DNA from 4 places in the Cytobacillus sp. MT66 genome. Region 2 is predicted to be linked to each of the others. Evidence: riboswitches for the same ligand, from Rfam matches in the RefSeq annotation. Region 2 holds a riboswitch; each other region holds the start of a gene.
The links. A riboswitch is a leader RNA that binds a small molecule or an ion and turns the genes downstream of it on or off. The one in region 2 is predicted to bind cyclic di-GMP.

Region 1: linked by a shared signal. The riboswitch ahead of folE (GTP cyclohydrolase I FolE) and the one ahead of AC1Q59_RS24005 (hypothetical protein) in region 2 are both predicted to bind cyclic di-GMP.
Region 3: linked by a shared signal. The riboswitch ahead of AC1Q59_RS12445 (putative bifunctional diguanylate cyclase/phosphodiesterase) and the one ahead of AC1Q59_RS24005 (hypothetical protein) in region 2 are both predicted to bind cyclic di-GMP.
Region 4: linked by a shared signal. The riboswitch ahead of AC1Q59_RS10240 (anti-repressor SinI family protein) and the one ahead of AC1Q59_RS24005 (hypothetical protein) in region 2 are both predicted to bind cyclic di-GMP.

Annotation. Positions count from the first base shown of each region.
Region 1 is NZ_JBXAFB010000025.1:15,404-18,511, forward strand. Features, by position in the region: gene AC1Q59_RS23710 (flagellar assembly protein A) at 1-666, shown strand, start outside; gene AC1Q59_RS23715 (STAS domain-containing protein) at 685-1,005, shown strand; cyclic di-GMP riboswitch class I at 1,020-1,104, shown strand; gene folE (GTP cyclohydrolase I FolE) at 1,178-1,747, shown strand; gene AC1Q59_RS23725 (6-carboxytetrahydropterin synthase) at 1,762-2,580, shown strand; gene AC1Q59_RS23730 (SDR family oxidoreductase) at 2,584-3,108, shown strand, end outside.
Region 2 is NZ_JBXAFB010000027.1:6,505-9,612, reverse strand. Features, by position in the region: gene AC1Q59_RS24015 (hypothetical protein) at 1-263, shown strand, start outside; gene AC1Q59_RS24010 (ketoacyl-ACP synthase III) at 285-1,271, opposite strand; gene AC1Q59_RS24005 (hypothetical protein) at 1,385-1,738, opposite strand; cyclic di-GMP riboswitch class I at 1,823-1,913, opposite strand; gene AC1Q59_RS24000 (metal-sensitive transcriptional regulator) at 2,217-2,480, shown strand; gene AC1Q59_RS23995 (SNF2 helicase associated domain-containing protein) at 2,675-3,108, shown strand, end outside.
Region 3 is NZ_JBXAFB010000006.1:77,841-80,948, reverse strand. Features, by position in the region: gene AC1Q59_RS12455 (alkaline phosphatase D family protein) at 1-572, shown strand, start outside; partial or broken gene AC1Q59_RS12450 (GGDEF domain-containing protein) at 720-1,247, opposite strand; cyclic di-GMP riboswitch class I at 1,623-1,710, shown strand; gene AC1Q59_RS12445 (putative bifunctional diguanylate cyclase/phosphodiesterase) at 1,796-3,108, shown strand, end outside.
Region 4 is NZ_JBXAFB010000004.1:378,640-381,747, reverse strand. Features, by position in the region: gene mnmH (tRNA 2-selenouridine(34) synthase MnmH) at 1-860, shown strand, start outside; gene AC1Q59_RS10245 (helix-turn-helix domain-containing protein) at 1,019-1,342, shown strand; gene AC1Q59_RS10240 (anti-repressor SinI family protein) at 1,444-1,593, opposite strand; cyclic di-GMP riboswitch class I at 1,695-1,774, opposite strand; gene AC1Q59_RS10235 (DUF5658 family protein) at 2,017-2,316, opposite strand; gene AC1Q59_RS10230 (anti-repressor SinI family protein) at 2,387-2,530, opposite strand; gene AC1Q59_RS10225 (MarR family winged helix-turn-helix transcriptional regulator) at 3,078-3,108, shown strand, end outside.

The DNA of each region.
Region 1 (3,108 bases), on a different contig from region 2:
ATTTCATCCATTCACCAGTTAATGAATATGCCAGCTTTTAAAATTACAGATTACTCCAAAAGTGGGTTATTCCCACTTATCAAACTTTTGGTAGACAAAAAGTTCAAGACCCTCGTACGGTCTATTAATCAACTTATAGAATTAGGAAAAACATCAACCAACCTGTTAGATACTGAATGGGAATCTCTTATCGAACAACTAAGAATGTGTTTTATGTCCGCGGTTCCAAACGAACTTCACTCCCTTGAAAAAATTAAGGGTTTGTCAGACAAGATTGATCAAATAATTAAGAAATATAACCAAGAAATACAAGAATGTACGGTTGAACTGATGAATTCTCAAGGGAATACGATTTTCTCGAGCGGTGATGTGGTGATCCGCGGACAAGGTTGCTATAATTCCAAAATACATGCTATCGGCCATGTTAGTGTAAAAGGAGTTTTCCGAGGAGGAGAGATCTTTGCTCGGCAGGGGGCAACTATTAATGAATCAGGTTCCGATAGTGGTGTCACAAGTAAAATAATAGTGCCAAGCAGCGAAAACATTAAGATTGGTTTTGTTAGAGTTGGAACTGTTATTCAAATTGGTAAGAGTAAACATACCTTCCAGGAAGATCGTAGATATATAAATGCTCACCTAGATGAAAACGGAAGAATTATTTTTTAATTATAAGGAGAATTGATCATGTTTTCTTATAAACTTGAGGAAAAAGAGCAAACAATCACCATTTATTTTATGGGTGACTTAGATATAGAAGTAACTGAAATACTAGAGGAGGAAGTCATTCCTATTTTATCAGGGTACCAGAATGTTGAAATTGACTTTAATGAAGTACCATTTGTAGATTCCACTGGCATAGGATTGTTTATTAATCTGGTGGAAACCGTAAAAAGCAGTGAGACTAATAGTCAAATCGTGGTAAAAAATATTCAACAACCTATTAACGATATTTTCGAATTGGTTCAATTGAAAGATATCTTAATAGAAAAGGCAACTTTTCTGTAAATACAATATTTAATCTTCGATAATGGCAAACTTATTGAAAAATAAGGACGCAAAGCTACGGGTCTAAGGCAAGGATGCTAGGATCGCCGGGTTACCGAAAAGGTTGGTTAAGTACACTTACCAATCCTATGGTGAGTTTTTTTATTTTTAGAACATATTTGGAGGAATTCACATGGCAGTTGATTTAAATAATGACTTAGTAGAGCAGCATGTTCGCGGAATTTTAGAATTAATTGGGGAAGATCCAAATCGCGAGGGTTTATTAGATACACCAAAACGTGTGGCAAAAATGTATAAAGAAGTTTTTGCAGGAGTAGGCGTTCCTCCTGAAACGGCTTTAACGACTACCTTTGAGGAACAATATGAAGGAATCGTTGTTGTTAAGGATATTAACTATTATACCTTCTGTGAACATCATCTGATCCCTTTTTTCGGGAAGGCTCACATTGGTTACATTCCAAATGGGAGAGTAATAGGTTTAAGTAAATTTGCTCGCCTTGTTGAATTAGTCTCTAAACGTCCGCAGGTCCAGGAAAGAATGACACAACAAACTGCAGAAGCAATAATGAATGTCCTAAAACCAAAAGGTGTGATTGTCAGTATAGAGGGACAACATCTTTGCATGTGTGCCAGGGGTGTGAAAAAACCAGGAAGTGCAACGGTGACAACAGTAAAAAAGGGTGTATTCAAAGATGATGCTGCGTTAACGGAAGAATTTGAAAGGGCTCTTTTAAGAGATTAATAGGAGGAAAATCTATGCTCTATCTTTCAAGAAAAATGTATTTCTCTGCTGCTCATTTCTATCGAATTGACGATTGGAGCGAAAAGCAAAATCAAGAAGTGTTTGGCCTATGTGCAAATCCTCATGGGCATGGTCACGATTATACGCTAGAGGTTATGGTAAAAGGATCGTTAGACGCTAAGTCAGGCATTGTGGTCAATATTACGGATATCGATAAAGTTGTAAAGTCCTTCGTTCGTAAGGAATTAGATGGGAAGTTCTTAAATAAAGAAAATCCTTATTTTAAAGAAAACGTCCCGACAACTGAAAATATAACGGCGTACCTATGGGATTCCTTAGATGGAAAAATAGATGGCTGTGAACTCCATAAAATCAAACTAAGAGAAAATGATTTCTTATATTCAGAAAAGGAGAATGCTGAAATGGTTCGATTAACGAGAAAATATCATTTTTCCACTGCACACCGTTTACATAGTAGTCAATTAAGCGAAGAAGAAAATGTGGCCCTTTTTGGGAAGTGCAATAACCTTTATGGGCATGGTCATAACTACTATTTAGAGGTAACTGTAAGCGGAATACCTGACCCAGTTACTGGCATGATTGCGAACCTTTCAGAATTGGATCAGATCGTGGACGAAGAGATCATGAAAAAATTTGACCATAAACATTTAAATTTGGATACGGAAGAATTTGAAAACTTGAATCCAACCTCCGAAAACGTGGCAGTTGTGATTTGGGATTTACTTTCACCAAGAATTTCGAACCTTTTCAAAATCGGTTTGTATGAAACGGAAAAAAACTATTTTGAGTATTTCGGTCCAGGGGTGGAATGATTGATGGATAACCAAATGTCGTTAAAAGGAAAAACGATTGCCATTACTGGCTCTAGTAGGGGAATTGGGAAGGCTATTGCTGCCTCAATCGAACAATTGGGCGGGAATGTCGTCTTAGGGAGTAGAAGCAACACCTACTACTCTAATAAGAATGTTTTGAAGATGCCTTTGGATGTAACCAGTGAAGAATCGGTTAAGGATTTTTATGAAAAAGCTATTCAGCACTTTGGAAACGTCGATGTCTTAATCAATGCAGCGGGAGTGGGTGTTTTTTCAAGTGTGATTGATTCTTCAACAGAAGACTTTGACCAAATGATCAACGTAAATTTACGGGGCTCCTATCTAACTTGTAAGATGTTTGGAAGGTACATGGCTGAAAAACAGAGTGGGCATATCCTCAATTTAGTTTCAGTTGCCGGGACAATGGCTTTACCTGGAAACGGCGGGTATTCAGCTTCAAAATTCGGCCTGATGGGGTTAACGAAAGTCTTACAAGCTGAATTGCGTGGAAAAGGGGTCCAAGTGACA
Region 2 (3,108 bases):
CTGAGAAATTAAAGCTAGCCAATGTACTTGATTTATTTCATATTTGTAAAACTTCTCAAAGCAAAGTTTACTTATATACCGATAATTATGTTTTAAAGCCTCAGCAACTGTCTAAAATGGTTTCATTTTTCCTTACATATCAAGGACATTTATATTTATATATAGAAGGACAAGACGCCACGAAAACAGTTAATGCCATTGACTCAATTCTTAATAAATATATTTATGGAAAATGCTGTAGAACGCCACTGGCAAATTTATGATTAAACGGTAAGCTGCCGATATTAGTATTTGAATAACATGGTGATGAATTCATATACTGAACCTACTGTCCAGAACAGTACGTAATCCCCATGTTGAATTTTGCCTGTTTGGATTCCCTCATGAAGAGCAATGAATGGACTGCTCGTGCCAGGATAGCCATATTTATCTGCGGCAAAAATGATTTGGTCTTCATGGAATCCCATGTTTTCTTGAATCCGTTGAAGTATAGCCTTGTTACTTTGACTAAAGCAACATTTAACATCACTTGGTTTTAATCCGTGCTGATTCAGAATCTCACGCATGGAATCATAGACATGAGGGTACATAGGCGACGCATCAAAAGGTTCAAACTTCATATACGGGTCATTTTGTTCTTTCAAAGTTTGCACTAACCCATTAACCGGAAACATGATAGGGTTAGGGTTCACACTATCCGTATAATGAAGCGAATCAATAAATCCTGCAGATTCTTCTGTACTTTCTAAAATAACAGCAGAGGCAAGGTCCCCGAATAACGAATAACTTAGTTCATCTTCAGGATTCAGTATAGGAGAAAAATGATCAGAGCCAATGACTAACGCCCGTTGAATCCTGGAATTGCCTTGCATATAGCGAGCAGCAAAATCGACAGCAAGAGTCATTCCAATACAATTTCCGTTTAAGTCAAAAGCGATAGAATGGCTTGAAGCGTTGATTGCTTGATGGATATAGAGGGCGTTCATTGGAATCAATTGATCTGGTATTTGAGTGGAATAGATAATCATATCAATATCTTTTCCGGTCAGATGAGCATTTTCTAATACTTTTTTTGAAGCCTCAATAGCCATAGTGATGCCTGTTTCCTTTTTCTTATCTGGATCTGTCCAATAGCGATTTTCTCTGCCAACGTGTTTTAATAGATGGCGAATATCTTTGCCTCGCTTATCAAAATGCTGAAAGAAAAAGTCGTTAGGAATGTGATTTTCTGGATGATATATAGCAATCTCTTTTATTTTGATGTTTGTCATGGATGAATTCCTCTCTATAAATTTTTCATAAATTCGAAAAAACATAAACGAAAAAGGGGGTACAAGCTGTACCCTCTCCTTGGTAAAATCATCTTCTTATTGGAATTCTATTATCATTCGGTAACTTCCGCATTGGTTATGCCATTTTGCCGAATTAGACGGCTTAGCTGCATTTTTAAAATTGGGTTTTTTCCAACGCTGAAAATGACCTTCTTAAAGCCAGTCTGATTATACAGTTTTACACACGATTCTAGCAGCGGCAGCAATTCGGTCCCGGCTACTTTCATATCCGTGCAATCTGCAACGCAGTTGTATTCCTGAGAATTCACGCTAGAAGTCTTTTGATTATATTCATTAATAAATGCCTGTGCTCCTTCTGGAGTTGCACTGCCTTCCACTCGGATCTTAATCTCCTTTTTTACTCTGTCCACCTTGATTTCATAACTGCCATTAACATCTGTTGCCATTATAAAGTCTTCCTTTCTATGTATTTAATTAAAATAAAAAAGCACAAAACCGCAAATGGGATGTGTGCTTGAATAACCCCCATGTTCGGTAACTCAGCCACCATAGCATTTGATGCTTTGCCTTAGGTCTGTAGCTTTGCGTCCTTACCTTTAGATAAGTTTGCCATTATCGTAATAGAGAAAATATATGATACTTAGATAATATATTATTATAATAATACAAAAGTAGGTTTGAGAGTTCAAGAATATTTAGGTCTTTTTAATCACTTGATGGTAAAAATAGATTAAGGGACTTCACATGTTGATTTGTATTTTATGATATCAAACTCCTGGATAAAGTGGATTTGGGGTAATTATTGATGATTTACCAAAGTGTGCATTATGGCGGAAGGGGAATATGATAAGTCTAAATTAGAAATTATTGATGTAAGAGATTATAATGAATCTAATAAGAATCCAAGTTTGAGGTGGTATAGCTATGGAATATAACGATCAAATAAAAAACAGAGTTAAGCGGATTGAAGGGCAGTTAAGAGGAATTCTTCGGTTAATGGAGGAACAAAAGGACTGTAAAGATGTGATCACCCAGTTGTCTGCCGCTAGAACAGCTATAGATCGGACAATAGGAGTTATTGTAAGCTCCAATTTGGTTGAATGTGTTCGAAAAGCAGAAGATTCAGAAGACAGAAATGCTGAAGACTTAATTAAAGAAGCGGTAAACCTCTTAGTGAGAAGTCGTTAAAAGATCTAATAGATTTATTAAAAATGGTAAACGCTCACACGAGTTGGCAAACAGTTGTGAGTGTTTTTATTTTTAGGGAAACTGCTGCCTAATGTACGATTTGAAATGACTTATGTACAACTAGCGTGTGCCTATTCTTCATGATACATTTAGTAAAGAAGAAAATGTCCTGTTTAACGAAAGGAGGCAACCCTATGCAAATCCAGCTGAATCAAAAAATTATAAAAGAGCGATGTGGGGCTGTCTCCTTTAAAAGAGGGGACGCTTTTTATCGTAATGGAAAAGTAAAAGTGGAAGAAGTAACGCCAATTTCTATACAGGCTACAGTCCAAGGGGTGGAGGATTTCCATGTCCGCCTCAAGAAACTTCCTAAAGGATTTCAAGCGGTCTGCAGCTGCCCGTCTCTTAATTCTTTTGATAAAGATTGCCAACATATTGCCGCGGTGCTGCTAGCTTGGCAGCACCACCAGCAAGAGAATATACAAGATAAATATATTCCTGGACAAACAGATGGACAGATGCCAGAAGAATTGCTGAAATTATTTGAGGAGAAGCAGCTGCCTGTAAGTGGCCGGCAAATCCATTTTGAAAATAGACAACTCCTGGATACAGCTTTTTTATGTAAAGG
Region 3 (3,108 bases), on a different contig from region 2:
CCCTATTAGGTGAGCAGCAAGAACAATGGCTGCTAAATGGACTGGCTGCGTCACAAACGAAATGGAAAGTACTAGCACAACAAGTATTTTTCGCTCACCGTGATGGTGATTTTGATCCAGGAGAAGAATATGTAAGTATGGATGCTTGGGATGGCTATCCAGCTGCCCGTCAGCGAATTACAGACTTTTTAGCAGAAAAGGATATTAAAAACACCGTCGTCCTTACTGGGGATGTTCATACGAACTGGGCAAATGAAATCAAAGTAGACTTCCATGACCCGAATTCAGAAACAGTAGCCGTAGAGTTTGTCGGGACTTCGATTACGTCTAATGGTGACGGATCGGATGTGAATAACAATACCGCACAATACTTAAAAGAAAACCCGCATATTAAGTTTTTCAATAACTATCGCGGCTATGTACGCTGTAAACTGACACAAAACACATGGCAAACCGATTATCAAGTCATTCCATATGTAACAAGACCGGGAGCCCCGATTAGTACACGTGCTTCGTTTGTGGTTGAAGACGGGAAACCAGCGTTGAAGCAACTAACCGCTACACCTTTATAAGGATAAAATTTAGAGAGTGATCAGCTGATCACTCTCTGCAATATTTTTGAAGATATCCCGGATAGGAATTTATAACCGATTTATACGATTGGGGATTTTCAAACAAATCTACAGGCTTTCGGACAAGGTGCCTGTCCCTGTGTCCTCTTACTTACACCCTTTTGTGCCATTTTCGTTTTTGCTTTGTTTGTGTTTAAATTTATGTTTATACATTTTTTTATCGGCTAATTTCGCTAATTCTTCCAGTCGTTTGCCATCATCCGGGTATACTGAGCGTCCAATAGATATAGAAAGATTAATGCTTTTTTACGTTGAAAAGTTTTCTAAATTCTTTTTAATTCTATTTAAAATCGCTTCGGTAGATATAACCTCTTTATTAGGAATGATTAGGAAGAACTCATCTCCTCCCCATCTGGCAACGATATCCATCTTTCTTGTATTTCTAGTAAGTGCTTTAGAAACAGCTTGAATAGCTAAATCCCCAGCTTCATGACCATAGGTATCATTAATTTCCTTAAAATCATCTATGTCTAGCAAGAAGATGTTTAATTTCTGGCCATTTAATTTTTGTGTTATTTCCGGAAAAGCACTATGGACGAATCTTCTATTATAAACCTTACTTAAGAAGTCCCTTTCTGTTAAAAATTTCAGTTTTTCAAAGTTTACCTTGATCAAATAGGTTAATACCAGCTGTAAAAAGATTGGAATAATTAAAAGTGTTATTCTTAACCAATTCTTTTTATAAGTTTCGTAGTTGATATAATCATAAACTACGAAAAGCAAACTAAAGAAAATAATCATAATAAGAAGAATAATAATTTTTCTGATAGAATGTCACCCTTACTATTAATGTCTAACAATAAAAAGAATAGAACATTTCACTTTAAAGTTGATAGGTATTTTATCACAATTTTACCCTTACAAACATGTAGAAAACAATCGAAAAATATCGAAATTTGTATTTTTTAGGTGAATAATCAATTAATATATGGTAGCATTTACCTAGACTATAATCCATGGAACCAAACTTATTCATATTTAAAAATATAAATTAGTTAAAGGCAAATTTATCGAAAGGTAAAGACGCAAAACTAAAGGGGCTTCGATCAATGTCAGATCATGCCAGCCAGTTACCGATAATAAGAAGAGACTAATCGGTTTTCGTTTAGTCTCTTCTTCATTATCCAGAATTTCTAAATACGGAAAATCGAGGATGGTGCAATATGGTAGTAAAGAAGGATCTTATAGGGGTAGATGAAGCAATTGATTATTTCATTAACCATGATGCATTGACGGGTTTATCCAACCGTCATCATTTTTTTAAGCATTTAAAGGAAGTCTTACAAAAAGAAACAACTAAGTCTGCAGCTGTATTGTTCTTTGACCTAGACAGGTTTATGGTCATTAATGACTCGTTAGGCCACGAGATTGGTGACTTGTTATTAAAAGAAGTTGCTCAACGGTTAATCAATTGTTTAGACCAAGCTGATACCTTGGCACGAAATGGTGGAGATGAATTTCTTGTATCCCTTATCAATCTGAATCATAAAGAAGTAATGGATACCATGGAAAGAATCCTTACTTGTTTTGACGAACCGTTCATTGTTGATTGCTATGAAATTTATTCTTCACCAAGTATTGGAGTTAGCTTCTATCCACATGATGGAAAAGATATTGACTCCCTAATTAAAAAAGCCGATGTAGCTATGTATCATGTAAAAAATAATGGCAAGAATAACTTTCAATTTTATCGTTCAAATCAAACAGATCACATACATAATAAATTAGAAATTGAAGTGAATCTGCATAAGGCAATAAATAATAATGAATTCTTTCTGCAATATCAGCCCAAAATGGATCTTTTCACTGGAAAAATGATGGGAATGGAAGCACTTATCCGTTGGGATCATCCGGAAAAAGGAATGGTTTCCCCAGGGGAGTTTATTCCGCTTGCAGAGGAGACTGGCCTCATTATCCCAATTGGGGAATGGGTATTACGAACAGCATGTAAACAGTATAGGGCCTGGCAGGATCAGGGACTTCCACCATTTATTATTTCCGTTAATTTATCTGGCCGGCAGCTCTATCAGCCTAACTTCGCTCAAATTGTTAAATCTGTTCTAGAAGAAACAGGGTTAGATGCAGAATACCTAGAACTTGAAATTACCGAAAGTACCTTAATGGATATCCCTCAAGGATTAAAAGTACTTAACGAATTAAAGACCCTTGGTGTAAAAATCAGTTTAGATGACTTTGGAACTGGTTATAGCTCTCTTAATTACCTAAGAATATTCCCGATTGATGTTTTAAAAATTGATCAATCGTTTGTAAGAAACTCAACCCAAGATTCCACTGATGCAGCCATTGTTAAAACCATTATTACCATGGCTCATCAGCTAGAAATGCAGGTGATTGCTGAGGGGGTGGAATCAAAAGACCAATTAGTCTTTCTTCAACGAAATCATTGTGATGGTGCTCAAGGCTATCTTTTCAGCAAGCCTCTGCCGCCAGAGGAGATTGCACAAAGACATAGGGA
Region 4 (3,108 bases), on a different contig from region 2:
TTGTCTCTGCAAAAATCCCAGACATGCTCGGCAAAATTAGGGATTTAATGCAGGATGGCGGACATCCAGTTATTTACTGCTGGCGCGGCGGCATGCGCAGTAAATCGGTTGCTACCTTTTTATCATTCGCAGGCCTTTCAGCCACACGATTAACCGGAGGGTATCGCGCCTACCGGCAGTATATATTAGAAGCAATACCCAATCTTGTTCCGCAAAAGGCGATTTCCATTCATGGAATGACGGGCGTTGGAAAAACAGAAGTGCTTCATAAGCTAGCGGAAAAAGGCATGGCGGTTATCGACCTGGAAGGAATGGCTGCACACCGCGGATCCATCTTCGGTTACTACGGGCAATACCTGGGCCACAGTCAGAAAACCTTCGATGCCCTGCTTTTTGACACTTTACTAAAAATAAAGGACAAACCGTTTTTCTTTATCGAAGCAGAAAGCAAGCGAATCGGAAAGGTTGTTCAGCCGGACGTCCTTCTTGACTTGAAGCAAGATGGAATCAACATCAACCTGCAGGCTTCGCTAAAAACGCGCATTGAGCGAATTCACCGCGACTATGTTGAGCCATATTTAAACGAGGATTGGTTTCTTGACACCATTAAGGAACGGTATGCCTTTATCAGGAAGCGCATGAAAGACAAAGAGGCTATTCAAGCATTAGATGATTCATTAGAAAATCAAGATTTTAGACTCTTTATAAAGGTTTTATTAGAATCCTACTATGATCCGCGATATGCCCACAAACAGCTGGAATATGAAAAGCCATTCCATCATATTGAAGCAGATGATGTGGATGCAGCAACCGAGGAAATCATTAAGCTTGTGGAATCAAAAAGTGCTCTTGCAAACTAAGCGGAGCACTTTTTTATATAAATTGGTTTCAAATCGTACAAAACGGGTAAATAAGGAAATATACTGAACATTTTACATATTATGTTCGTAATATGGAACTTCGTACTGTTTTTTGATATAATAGGAATAATTATTAATAGTAAGGTGTGTGAGATTGGATGATCGGTGAGCGTGTAAAAACTTTGCGTAAAGAAAAGAAAATGTCGTTATCCGAGCTTGCAGAACGGGCTGGCGTAGCCAAATCCTATTTAAGTTCATTAGAACGGAACCTGCAAACAAACCCTTCAATACAATTTCTTGAAAAAATCGCTGGCGTCTTAAATGTACCCGTTGATCATTTAATACACGAGCAGCCAAATAAAGACGAGCTAGATTCAGAGTGGATCAACATTGTCCAGGAAGCAATGAATTCAGGGGTATCAAAAGACCAGTTCCGCGAATTTCTAGAATTTAATAAATGGAGAATTGATCAGAAGAAATAAAACAGGAGCCTATCAATGCTTCTGTTTTTTTATTGTAAAAATAAAAGCATTTCTTTTAGAGACCCCCCTCATAAGAAACACTTCTCATTTCTTATATTTATTTAACTCGTTTTAATGCTAAATTCATTAATCGTACTTTTTAAAAGAAATTCCCTTATTTCGTCTTTTTCAATTCCCATATTCTTTGCTTCGATGATTAACTGGACCCATTCGCTGTCAAGTCCTTCATTTTGTCCATTAAGATTATTCAACCTATTCCCTCCCAAAATACCATTCGTATCCCAGGCAGTCCAGCCATCTTAGTATGTATCTCCTGTACTCCAGAAAATTGCGGTGTATGTATGTAGGACAATTTTCCGATCCAGCTTTCTCTTATACCTTAGATCTGTGACTTTGCGTCCCCATTTTTCAGTGGGTTTGCCATTTTCTGTGTCCTTAAAAACAAGCATAGTATTTTTTGCATAGTTGTATTTTACTAGCTTGCTTACGTTTGAATGTGTTACTTTTTGTCAAATAAATCTATGTTTTAAACCCAAATTTCCCCGATTAATCGACAATTTCCAACATATGGTTGTCATAAAGGTCAAAATTCATTGATTAAATAATGAAAATTATTATAAAAACCTATAAGGTGCCAGAAAAATAGGGAAACAAGTCGTCTATTTTATCAAGGATTACGCAATATACTGAAAAATCCATACCCCATGCAGAAAAATGACAGAGGTATAAAGTACCGAAGCTGCCAAGGATATAACTCTTATAGGCCTATTCGATGGAACCCGGTTAAAAACGACAAATCCTAACAACAAACAAGACAAGCATAGTTTAAAAACAAGAAAAATCACAGGATGTACATCGTAGAGAGAATGCATAAGCGGATTGAATTCGGTTATGATGGATGATTGGAGTCCCCAGAAGGTAACTGCACCATCAAACAAGTTCAAGAAAGCCAGATAAAGGAAAATGATTTTCACGAAAGTCCTCCATTATCAATCGGTTACTGAAATAAGGTAACTCAAAAAAAGTATCCCCGCCCAGGAATTACTATGATTTTTCACTAGCCTCCTCTCCCTGCCCATTATAAAAAAATTTGCGAATTTCCTCTTTTTCAATTCCTTGTTTTTTCGCTTCTAATATAAGCCGCATCCATTCCTTATCTAATTCCTTTGCGATGACCTTTGTCTCCAACCGTCCCATCCCCTTTTGAAAATGTCCACAAGCATAGTGATTTGATTTGTTCTTTATAGCAATCTATCTTCCTTTGAAACGGAATAGCATTTACATGAATTCTCTCAAGTGTCATTGCATCGAGGAAGGGATATTTCGTTAAATCGTTTCCGCATACAGGACAATGCCAGGCCCCATATTCACTGCTGCCGAATGATGGCCGTTGACATTTATCGCAGTTTTTTTGATACATTTTTTCACCACCCTGATTAGGTTGTTCTTTTAAAAGAACTATTAAGATGAGTATAGTCCAAATGTTCTGTTATGATAAAAATCGAAATTCTCACATTCGTTCTTTATATTGAACGTTTTTCATTCATTTACTCTTAATTCCTCTCATTTTCTTAATATTATGTATTATTTATAAAATTTATATAATAAAAGGCTTGGATTTTTTATGTAAACACTTTCAAAAAATCAAGTGAACATTTTTTGAACATTAGTCTAGACAAACTGATCGAAAGTGCATATAATTAGCTAGGTAACTAATTTAAATATAGGTGATTTAATGGAAAGCAACCAAACACAGCTTCTTCACT